DNA from 2 places in the Pseudomaricurvus sp. ABR4_320 genome. Region 2 is predicted to be linked to the other one. Evidence: predicted binding sites of a transcription regulator. Region 2 holds the regulator's gene; the other holds the start of a gene.
What was found. The regulator FNR, encoded in region 2, switches genes on or off when oxygen is low (the NO sensors DNR and NnrR bind a similar motif). The targets are predictions, from matches to a motif close to TTGATNNNNATCAA.
Positions count from the first base shown of each region.

Region 1: a site for FNR is predicted at 1,135-1,148, ahead of ACXAFR_RS26300 (FG-GAP repeat protein). Genes of this name have one in related genera too.

Region 1 covers NZ_JBSWVF010000030.1:28,011-32,202, reverse strand. The annotation lists gene ACXAFR_RS26310 (SDR family NAD(P)-dependent oxidoreductase) at 1-385, opposite strand, end outside; gene ACXAFR_RS26305 (oxidoreductase-like domain-containing protein) at 680-865, opposite strand; gene ACXAFR_RS26300 (FG-GAP repeat protein) at 1,391-3,226, shown strand; gene ACXAFR_RS26295 (hypothetical protein) at 3,520-4,137, opposite strand.
Region 2 covers NZ_JBSWVF010000004.1:139,438-143,629, forward strand. The annotation lists gene ACXAFR_RS09660 (DUF4202 domain-containing protein) at 1-113, opposite strand, end outside; gene ACXAFR_RS09665 (OmpW/AlkL family protein) at 292-999, shown strand; gene fnr (fumarate/nitrate reduction transcriptional regulator Fnr) at 1,101-1,871, opposite strand; gene ACXAFR_RS09675 (hypothetical protein) at 1,908-3,125, opposite strand; gene ACXAFR_RS09680 (alpha/beta fold hydrolase) at 3,310-4,192, shown strand, end outside.

The DNA of each region.
Region 1 (4,192 bases), on a different contig from region 2:
CGGCAATTTCGTATTTGTTGCAGAGGAAAAGGCCTCTCAGGTTGATAGAGTGACACAGATCCCACTCTTCGAGGCTGAGTTCGTGCAGGGGTTTTCCTCTCTGGGAAACTCCGGCGGCATTACACGCACCATCCAACCGCCCAAACTGATCCACAGCCGCTGCTACAGCGGCGCAGGCAGCTGTTTCGCTACACACGTCTGAGACACAACTCTGGGCGATTTGCCCTCGGCCTATAATGGTATCGACAGTCGCTTGGGCATTCTCCGTATGGATATCTGCGATGGTAACTTTGGCTCCGGATTCGGCCAGGAGAAAGCAAACTTCTCTACCGATGCCACTGCCACCTCCAGTGACTAGAATTGATTTTCCTTCTAAACCTTGCATGGTCTACAACTCCCTGATTCTCTCGTTAGACTTTTTAGGAAAAATTAGGACTGCTTTTTCACCACGCTTTCCTAGCGTCCCCTTATTTACCAACGACAACCTGGAGCACATTTGGTTGCAAAAACGCACAAAGAAACACCTGAACTCACTCGAATTCCAGAGGATGGATCAGATTAGAGGGACGCTAGGAGCAACACTGAGCACGTAGAGTGTAGACTTTTTTGAAGGATCGAAGATTATCCGACGCTCTGTGGATTCGTCAGGTAAGCTGAAACGACGAGCAAAGCCTCTGCGCTAAAGCAACTCCCTTGAGTTTGAGTTTGAGTTTGACTTAGGCTTTGGCACCGGCTCTTCGTTATTTTGCAGTTTCCACGCATCTAACTGTTTATAGTAAGTATCCCACACACAGGGGCAACAACTACCACCACCACAGCATTCATTGGGAGCCGGCTTTTCGGGTTTTTCGATTATTTCAGACATGGAACTATTTGTTTTTCACTACTGCTGTCGAGTCAGAGGCCATAAAATAGCACAAAAAACGCCCACAAGCACAGCTCTAGCGGCGCATTGAGGGGCTCTAGGGAACAATGGCATGTCTTTTAAGAAGCTGGCTATCAACACGAAATCCAGGACTATTTGGATTTCATCAATACCGACGCTCTTTTGATACAGAAAGTGGTAACCCTTTTTTTAGTGAGAACCGTCATTGATAAAGAACTTATTGAGAAGGGACATCTGAAAAGCTCTTTTTGACGCAAGTAAAATTAATCGCCCATGTAGATAGCTTTCTTTTTATATAGGATCATAATGCCAACGGGCAGTATTGACACACTCGAGGACTAAAGGTAGGAACTGGCCAAGGAAGATTACATAAGAAATAATAGTGTCTTCATTCCAATTTATGATACAAATCTGTCGATCAGGCTCTGCCATCTACTATTCTACTCAGCTCCTCATTTGGTCTTGCTGGCAGCCCACTTTCGCTAACAATAACAGAGGCTTATCATGCATCGCTTTATTCGCTCACTATTAATCACCGCAATAGCCACGCTCTCGACCATTACCTTTGCTCAGTCCTACAAAGGCTATACGCTAGATCCAGAAACAAACATTATTAGCGGGCATGGACTTGACTGGTTACGCTGGACTGAAACCAAAGGCCAATCCGTCAATGAAGCCCTAGAGAATTACCCGGGTTGGAGATTGGCATCGAATGCCGAAATGGCAGACTTATTCAATGAATTTCGAGGTCGATTTCGGTTCCAAAATTTGGAGGACTATCGTAATTTCCTGCCCCTGGCATTCGGACCGGGAGAAAATACCTATTCGCGGATTTTTGTAGAGCTCTTTGGGGCGACTAGCTCTACGACGGGTGGCGATATGGATCCTTACGATTACGCAATGTATGCCAAAGCTAAATTTGGGAACGATGCCGACAATGATGGTTTTATTCGTTACGCCACCATGTCCGACGACTATTCAACCAATGATCAAGAATACGACGGCTACGCCAGTTTTTCCCGAGATTTAATCAATAAAAACAATTCTCCTGGCTGGAGTGATGCTGGCATTGCTCTAGTAAGGGAAAGCCAACCTGGCAGCCATCTAATTAAGATTGGAAAACCTCTAAAAATATACCCTTCTCATAGGATCTTTGGTACAGGGCGTTCAGAAAATTCTCTGAATGGTGGCGCAATCGACGTATACAAAGGTAAATATTTTGATTCAACTTTTGCACCATTATCCATACGGCCGGTTACATACTCCATAAAGAACCGTAACGGTGGTTGGGTGACGAAGCACTATTTCGGTCAAGATGATTTTGTTGCAGGGACACCCATTACAGCCATAGCAAGCTCAGGGCTATATTCGGTGATGGGCGCACCAGCTGCTTACAATGATGCCGGTGAAGCCTATATTTTTTCCCGTGATAGCGATGGCTCCTGGTCAAATCAGTTGACAATTAACGCGAGTGGAAACGGAAGTTCAGCACCACAATTAGGGTATTCGGTCGATATTTCCGGAGAACGCATCGTTGTCTCTGCTCCCAGTGACAACTCATATGGCTACGAAAATTCAGGAAGCGTTTATTTTTATACCAAAATTGGCGACAGCTGGAGTCTTGTTTCTCACGTCGATCAAGATGCCGAAAGTTCAGCAAACAATCGATTTGGCTGGGCAACGGCCATATCTAATCGCGATGCATTGATTACCGCCGTTGGTGGCGTTAGTGGGAATTCTGGAAGCGCGTATTTCTACCACGAGAATAACCGCGGAATTTGGATGAAAAAGCAGCTTGTGACTCCCGAAAATTACGCTGCGGAGGATGGGTTTGGGCAAGCCGTAGCAATGGACGGAAGATATGCCTTTGTAAGCGCTCCTTTCAAATCCCTAAACGGTGCTCCCAATAGTGGTAATGTTCATGTTTATCGCAAAACGAATAACGGGAGCTGGGTGGAGCAACAGATTCTAAGTCATCCAGAATCTGTCGCATCGAGCCACTTTGGTGAAACGCTTGCAGTAGATGACGACACTCTGCTAGTCGGCTCTCCATTTTCTGGGCCAGACGGCGCTGTCTATGTCTACAAGCGTAATAGCAACGGATGGTGGGCACATGCGGCAACACTAGGCCTCATAGATCACTCTTATTTCAATGGCGACGCCCAGGGGATAGGAGGCGCCGTAAACTATCAAAATGTTGTTGCGACAAAGACGATTGCTGTCCATGGTGACGATGCAATAGTCTCTGCGCCGTTACATGACTATGTCTACCCAATGTCTTCCCGAATTATACCTCGAGTAGGTAGAATGTGGTCATACGATCTGAGCGTTATCGAATAACTAAACCGCTTTTTTTGGCGCCCACCACCCAATGAAATTGAGCCTTTCGTATACTGTTGGGTGAAGGGCTTTTGTTGAACATAGCAACCGGGATTATAGAGCGGACGCCATAGAAAGTACCCATAGAGAGTACTCAGTCGAGACAGTTGGTAAAATAGCCTTCTTCAACCGGCGAATCAGTTTGTCGCTTTCATTAGGTCATTGTTTGAGTATTTGGCCTATAAACCCCCGCATCCCTACAACCCGCGGAAGCTTGTAACCTCAAAGCTTTGCTTCATACAACCTGGCACATCTCAAGCAGCCTGCTGCTGGGCTTGATCTCTCACACGCATGGACGCATGCACTCGATCCAACTCATGATGAAAGGGCCGTAAACTGTCGCCACGCTTAAACGCCTCTTTGTATCCACCAATGATCGGACTGTATTCGTCCTCCACAATGATCCAGTAGAGGTTAGATGCATCCGAATACAACGTTGACGAAGAGCAACGTAATTCACGCTCGTATTCCATCGCAGCCATAACAGATAACAGCAACGTCAGCGACAAAAAGCAATTCCGGCGAAAGGCCAGTGTGGAATCGATTTCGTGCTCATTCATGGCCTGAGGGCAGTAGCGAAATGTAAAATCTCGGCGATCAGAGGTGTGACGCGAGACAGCATTATCCAAGCGTGCAGCAAACTCTGCGGTCGCCGCGATCATACTTTTGATATGGGCGATCTGCTTTTGTCGTGTTGAAAGCTGGGTGAGCTCATCCACCAGATCGCGAGCGCGAATCGTAAGAAACCGCACACCCTCGGGATTCCTCTGTACTTCAGCACAGAATTCGTTCTCAAGCGCCATACTGGTGTAAAGAGACAGGCGTCTGCGTAAGCGCGCCGCAAGAAATCGGTTTCTTACCTCGTGAAACATAAGGAACCCCTTCAAGTCAGGTATTCATCATCCCGAATGGTTTTTCGGAGATTTC
Region 2 (4,192 bases):
TAAAGGTAGGCGGCGGGTATAGATTCCTGATCTACCGTAATTCGGTTTGGGTCTTCGTTGTTTTTTTCATCAATTAAAGAAAACAGACGTGTCAGTCGGCTAATGTCGGTCATAAATGTCTCTCGTTTTATATGGAAGGATGCTGTTGATCTGGCGCAACTGGCAACTAGGTGTCGAACACTTGAAGGTTGGTTGGGGAAAAATCGTTAATCCAGATCAAGGATCCTGCGCAATTTCTATTGTCTACTATACTCCGACAATGAGACGACTTCATACAGAGAGAGCCTTACTATGAGATCATTATTTTCCCCGTTAAAGCTGGTGGCTGCTGTGTCGGCACTGTGCGTGGCGGTACCGGCGATGAGCTTTGAAGCGGGAGACATTGTCCTCCGCGTAGGTGCTGCAACCGTTGATCCTCGTGAAGATAGCGACAATATTGCGCTTGATGGTACAACAGTGACTATAGGAGGGGCACCAACAACGATTGGTTTGGACAGCGATACCCAACTGGGGCTGACATTGGAATACTTCCTGACACCCAATCTTGGCGTAGAAGTGCTGGCTGCAACACCGTTTAAGCACACTGCCGTTCTTAATGGTGGGTTGGCCGGCGTTGGTGACATTGCAGATTTTACCCATTTGCCACCGACGGTAAGCGCGGTGTACCACCTAAATGATATGGGTGGTTTTCAACCCTACGTTGGCGTCGGTTTGAACTATACCTTTATTTATGAAGAAAATTTGGATAACAGCGCTGCAGGAGCTTTGGCCGGCTTAGGTTTAACGGGCGGTGATATCGAGTTGGAAGACTCGTTTGGTATTGCTCTGCAGGCCGGGGTTGATTGGCTGCTGGATGAAAAGTGGTTGGTTAATGCGTCAGTACGCTGGATTGATATCAGCACTGAGGCCGAAATCTCTTTTGATGGCGGTAGTAAAATAAAGGCCGACGTTGATGTAGATCCATTTGTCTACACATTGTCCGTCGGCTACAAGTTCTAAGAGAAATCAGTTAGCCTGCTCGTGGCAGGCTCTCTGTAAGGCATTAGGTGATCCGTAATAGCGTGACCACTTAATGCCGATGATAAGATAATAAAAAGACGCTAAGTGCAGGGATCTTCGACATTGGCGATTTGTTTTAAGGCCGCCATGTCTGTGATACCGATTTCCTTTTTGTCGACACTTAAAATGCCATTTTTCTGAAAACGGCTAAATACGCGGCTGACAGTTTCTATTGTTAAGCCCAGATAATTTCCAATATCCGCACGAGACATTGGCAGTCGAAACGACGTTGCTGATAAATGTCGGTTGTGGTTGCGTGTCGAAATACTCAACAATAATGACGCTACCCGCTCTTCTGCGCTGTTCTTACTCAGTAGCGTAATCAACTGCTGGTCAGATTTGATTTCCTTACTCATGAGCTGAAAAAAATGTCGCTGCAAGTTGGGTAGCTGCAGACTCAAATCTTCCAGGCGAGAAAAGGGGATTTCGCAAATCGCCGAGGTTTCTAAGGCGACCGCAGAATTGGAGTAGCGATTGGTAGCGATACCATCCATGCCCACCACTTCACCAGGCAGAAAAAACCCCGTTACCTGCTCTTGGCCATCGTTAGTGACGCTGACCGTTTTGATGGTTCCGGATCTCACTGCGTAGACGGATTGAAATGGCTGGTTGGCTCGATACAAATGCTCTCCTTTCTGCAGAGGACGTCCACGCTGAATGATCTGATCGAGTCGATCGATATCGTCAACATGGAGACTGATGGGGAGGCAAATCGCGTTCAGGCGACAGTCACCACAGGATACAGTTGGATTGTGATGGCACCGGCTGCCGACACCATTGGCTGAAGAGTCACTCGCAATACGGGAGGTCATACCATCGATTTCAAATAAAAAGGCTAAAGACAATTACTATTCTGCTATACCGGCTACAGCGGGTAAAGAGAAAATGTCCCCTGTTTGGGGGTATAAGATGGGCTTTAGCAGGTCACTCAATAAAAAAATGCCTTGTTGCGTAAGCTTAATCTGATTGTCGTGCTCGCTGTAGAGCGGCGTGTTATCGACCAAAGTCTGAGATTGCCATGCGGTTAGTAACTTTGCCAAAGCCGTGCCATAAGGGGGAATCTCCAGTTTATGAAAACACATTAATTCACGCGCCATCGCCAATTGTTGGGTGTGGGAGGGGCGTGTGTAAGGCTGGTTGGGAATCTCACTGTCGCGATAATTGGCAAAGACCGAAGCGTTGCGCCACGTGTTATGCAGTCCAAAACTCTCGGCGCCCGGGCCAAACGCCAGAATGCTGTTAACGCCCAAACCGTTGTAGCCAAACGGTGTCATCTGTATCGTTTTTTCGTGAAAGGCGTTGGCGGTTCGGCTTTTCGATTTTACTAGCCAATCGTTGCCCAACAACAGATATTGGTAGTCTTCTGCAAGCTTTAACAATGTGTCAAAGAGTTCGCGGCCGGCGTTTGTATGTGGCAAACAACGCCAATGGATCGCTGTTGGTAGTCCCGCACGAGAGTCCTCTAGTTTCGGTAAAAGTCTATGGATATCTGGCGATGGCTGCCAGGAGAGTAGGGACCAGCTGTCAAAACGAAAATCCGCAATCATAGCCAAACTGCGATCGATGAGTTTGTTGCTGTAGATGCTGCTGGGTAACTGCAGGCGTAGGTGATTAAAACCCAGGCCGCGAAACAAGGCCAAGCGGTCCGCGTTTAATGTCTCTAGGCTGCAGCTGAATTGAAAATCCACGTCCGGCGGGCTGGCCAATGGGAGTCTGCGTCCAAGTTGCCACATCAGTTGGGTGATGTCTGCGTCTTCCAGGCAATCCTGAGGAATATCCCATAGAATCCAAGGGATCTTAACGTTTTGCAGATCGTCTACCGGTTTGGTACTGCGGATGTGCATCTCTCGTGCAAGGGCGCTGGTTATCTCAGCGGAGGAATAGCCCCGCCAATCACTGCACTGGAGTGAGAGCATCACGCCCATGGCGCTGTTCTGTGACGATGCCAGGGCGCCAGAGTGTTCCGCCGTTTGTGAATTCAACAACGCGCACAGAGGCGTCACAACACCACAGTAATGTCCGGGAGCTTGCGTATTGGATTGGTGGCAATTTCTTATAAGTTCCATTACGACGTTCTTTGTAGGCAGCGTGAGGAAAATAAGTGAATCGAGTCTAACCCTGTGTGCAATTGCGCTGTTGATACAGGTCAATGGGGCCAGATATAGTGACTGATAGAAATGCGTCAGCGGGTCATCTCGATGGAGAGATCTGATGATGACTTGACCAATCAGTAGAGGATTGTGTGAGCGGATGAGAAAAGACCTGACAGGGCGTGTTTTGGGGGGGCGGCTTTTCACCGGCTGGGTTTTGGGACTTTGGCTGTTGGCAGCATCGGTATGTTCCGCGGAAGACGGCGACATGGCGAAGGTCAAGGCCAACGGTGTCAGCTTGGCCTATACAGAGATTGGTGCTTCAGATGGGCCGGCTGTGTTGATGATCATGGGGCTCGGTAGCTCCCATAAATTATGGGGTGACGAGCTACCTCGGGGGCTCGCGAACGCAGGTTATCGGGTCATCTTAATGGACAATAGAGATGTGGGTGATTCCCAGCGAATGGATGCTATGGGTGACCCATGGTTGCGCTGGCAATTATTAAAGAACGCAATGGGGTTTTCCGTTGATAATCCCTATTCCGTTCAGGATATGGCGGCCGATGCAGCCGGTTTGCTCGACGCCATCGGTGTCGAAAAAGCCCATATCGTTGGCGCGTCTCTCGGCGGTGTCATTGCCCAGGTCTTCGCTGTTCAATATCCCAACAAGACGCTGAGTCTGGTCTCGGTTATGTCAACCAGTGGCGCAGAAGATCTGCCCGAACCCACCCCCGAGGCGCGCAAAAACCTGGAAGCTGCTGCATTTGCAGATGATGAAGACCCCTCCGCTATGCACGACCGAGGTTTTTATCCCGAAGGCGTGCCTCGTCAGATGCTGGCTTTTTTGGCCTCTGGTGACCGCTCGGCTGAACTTCGTAAAATCCAGGCCCCGACACTGGTGCTTCACGGTGCAGAGGACGGGCTTTTGCCGCCTGCTCATGGAGAGCATACGGCACAACTGATTCCCGCCGCTACCTTACAGATTGTGCCAGGAATGGGGCACAATCTGCCTGAGGAAGCGGTGCCGGAGCTGGTTGCTTCCA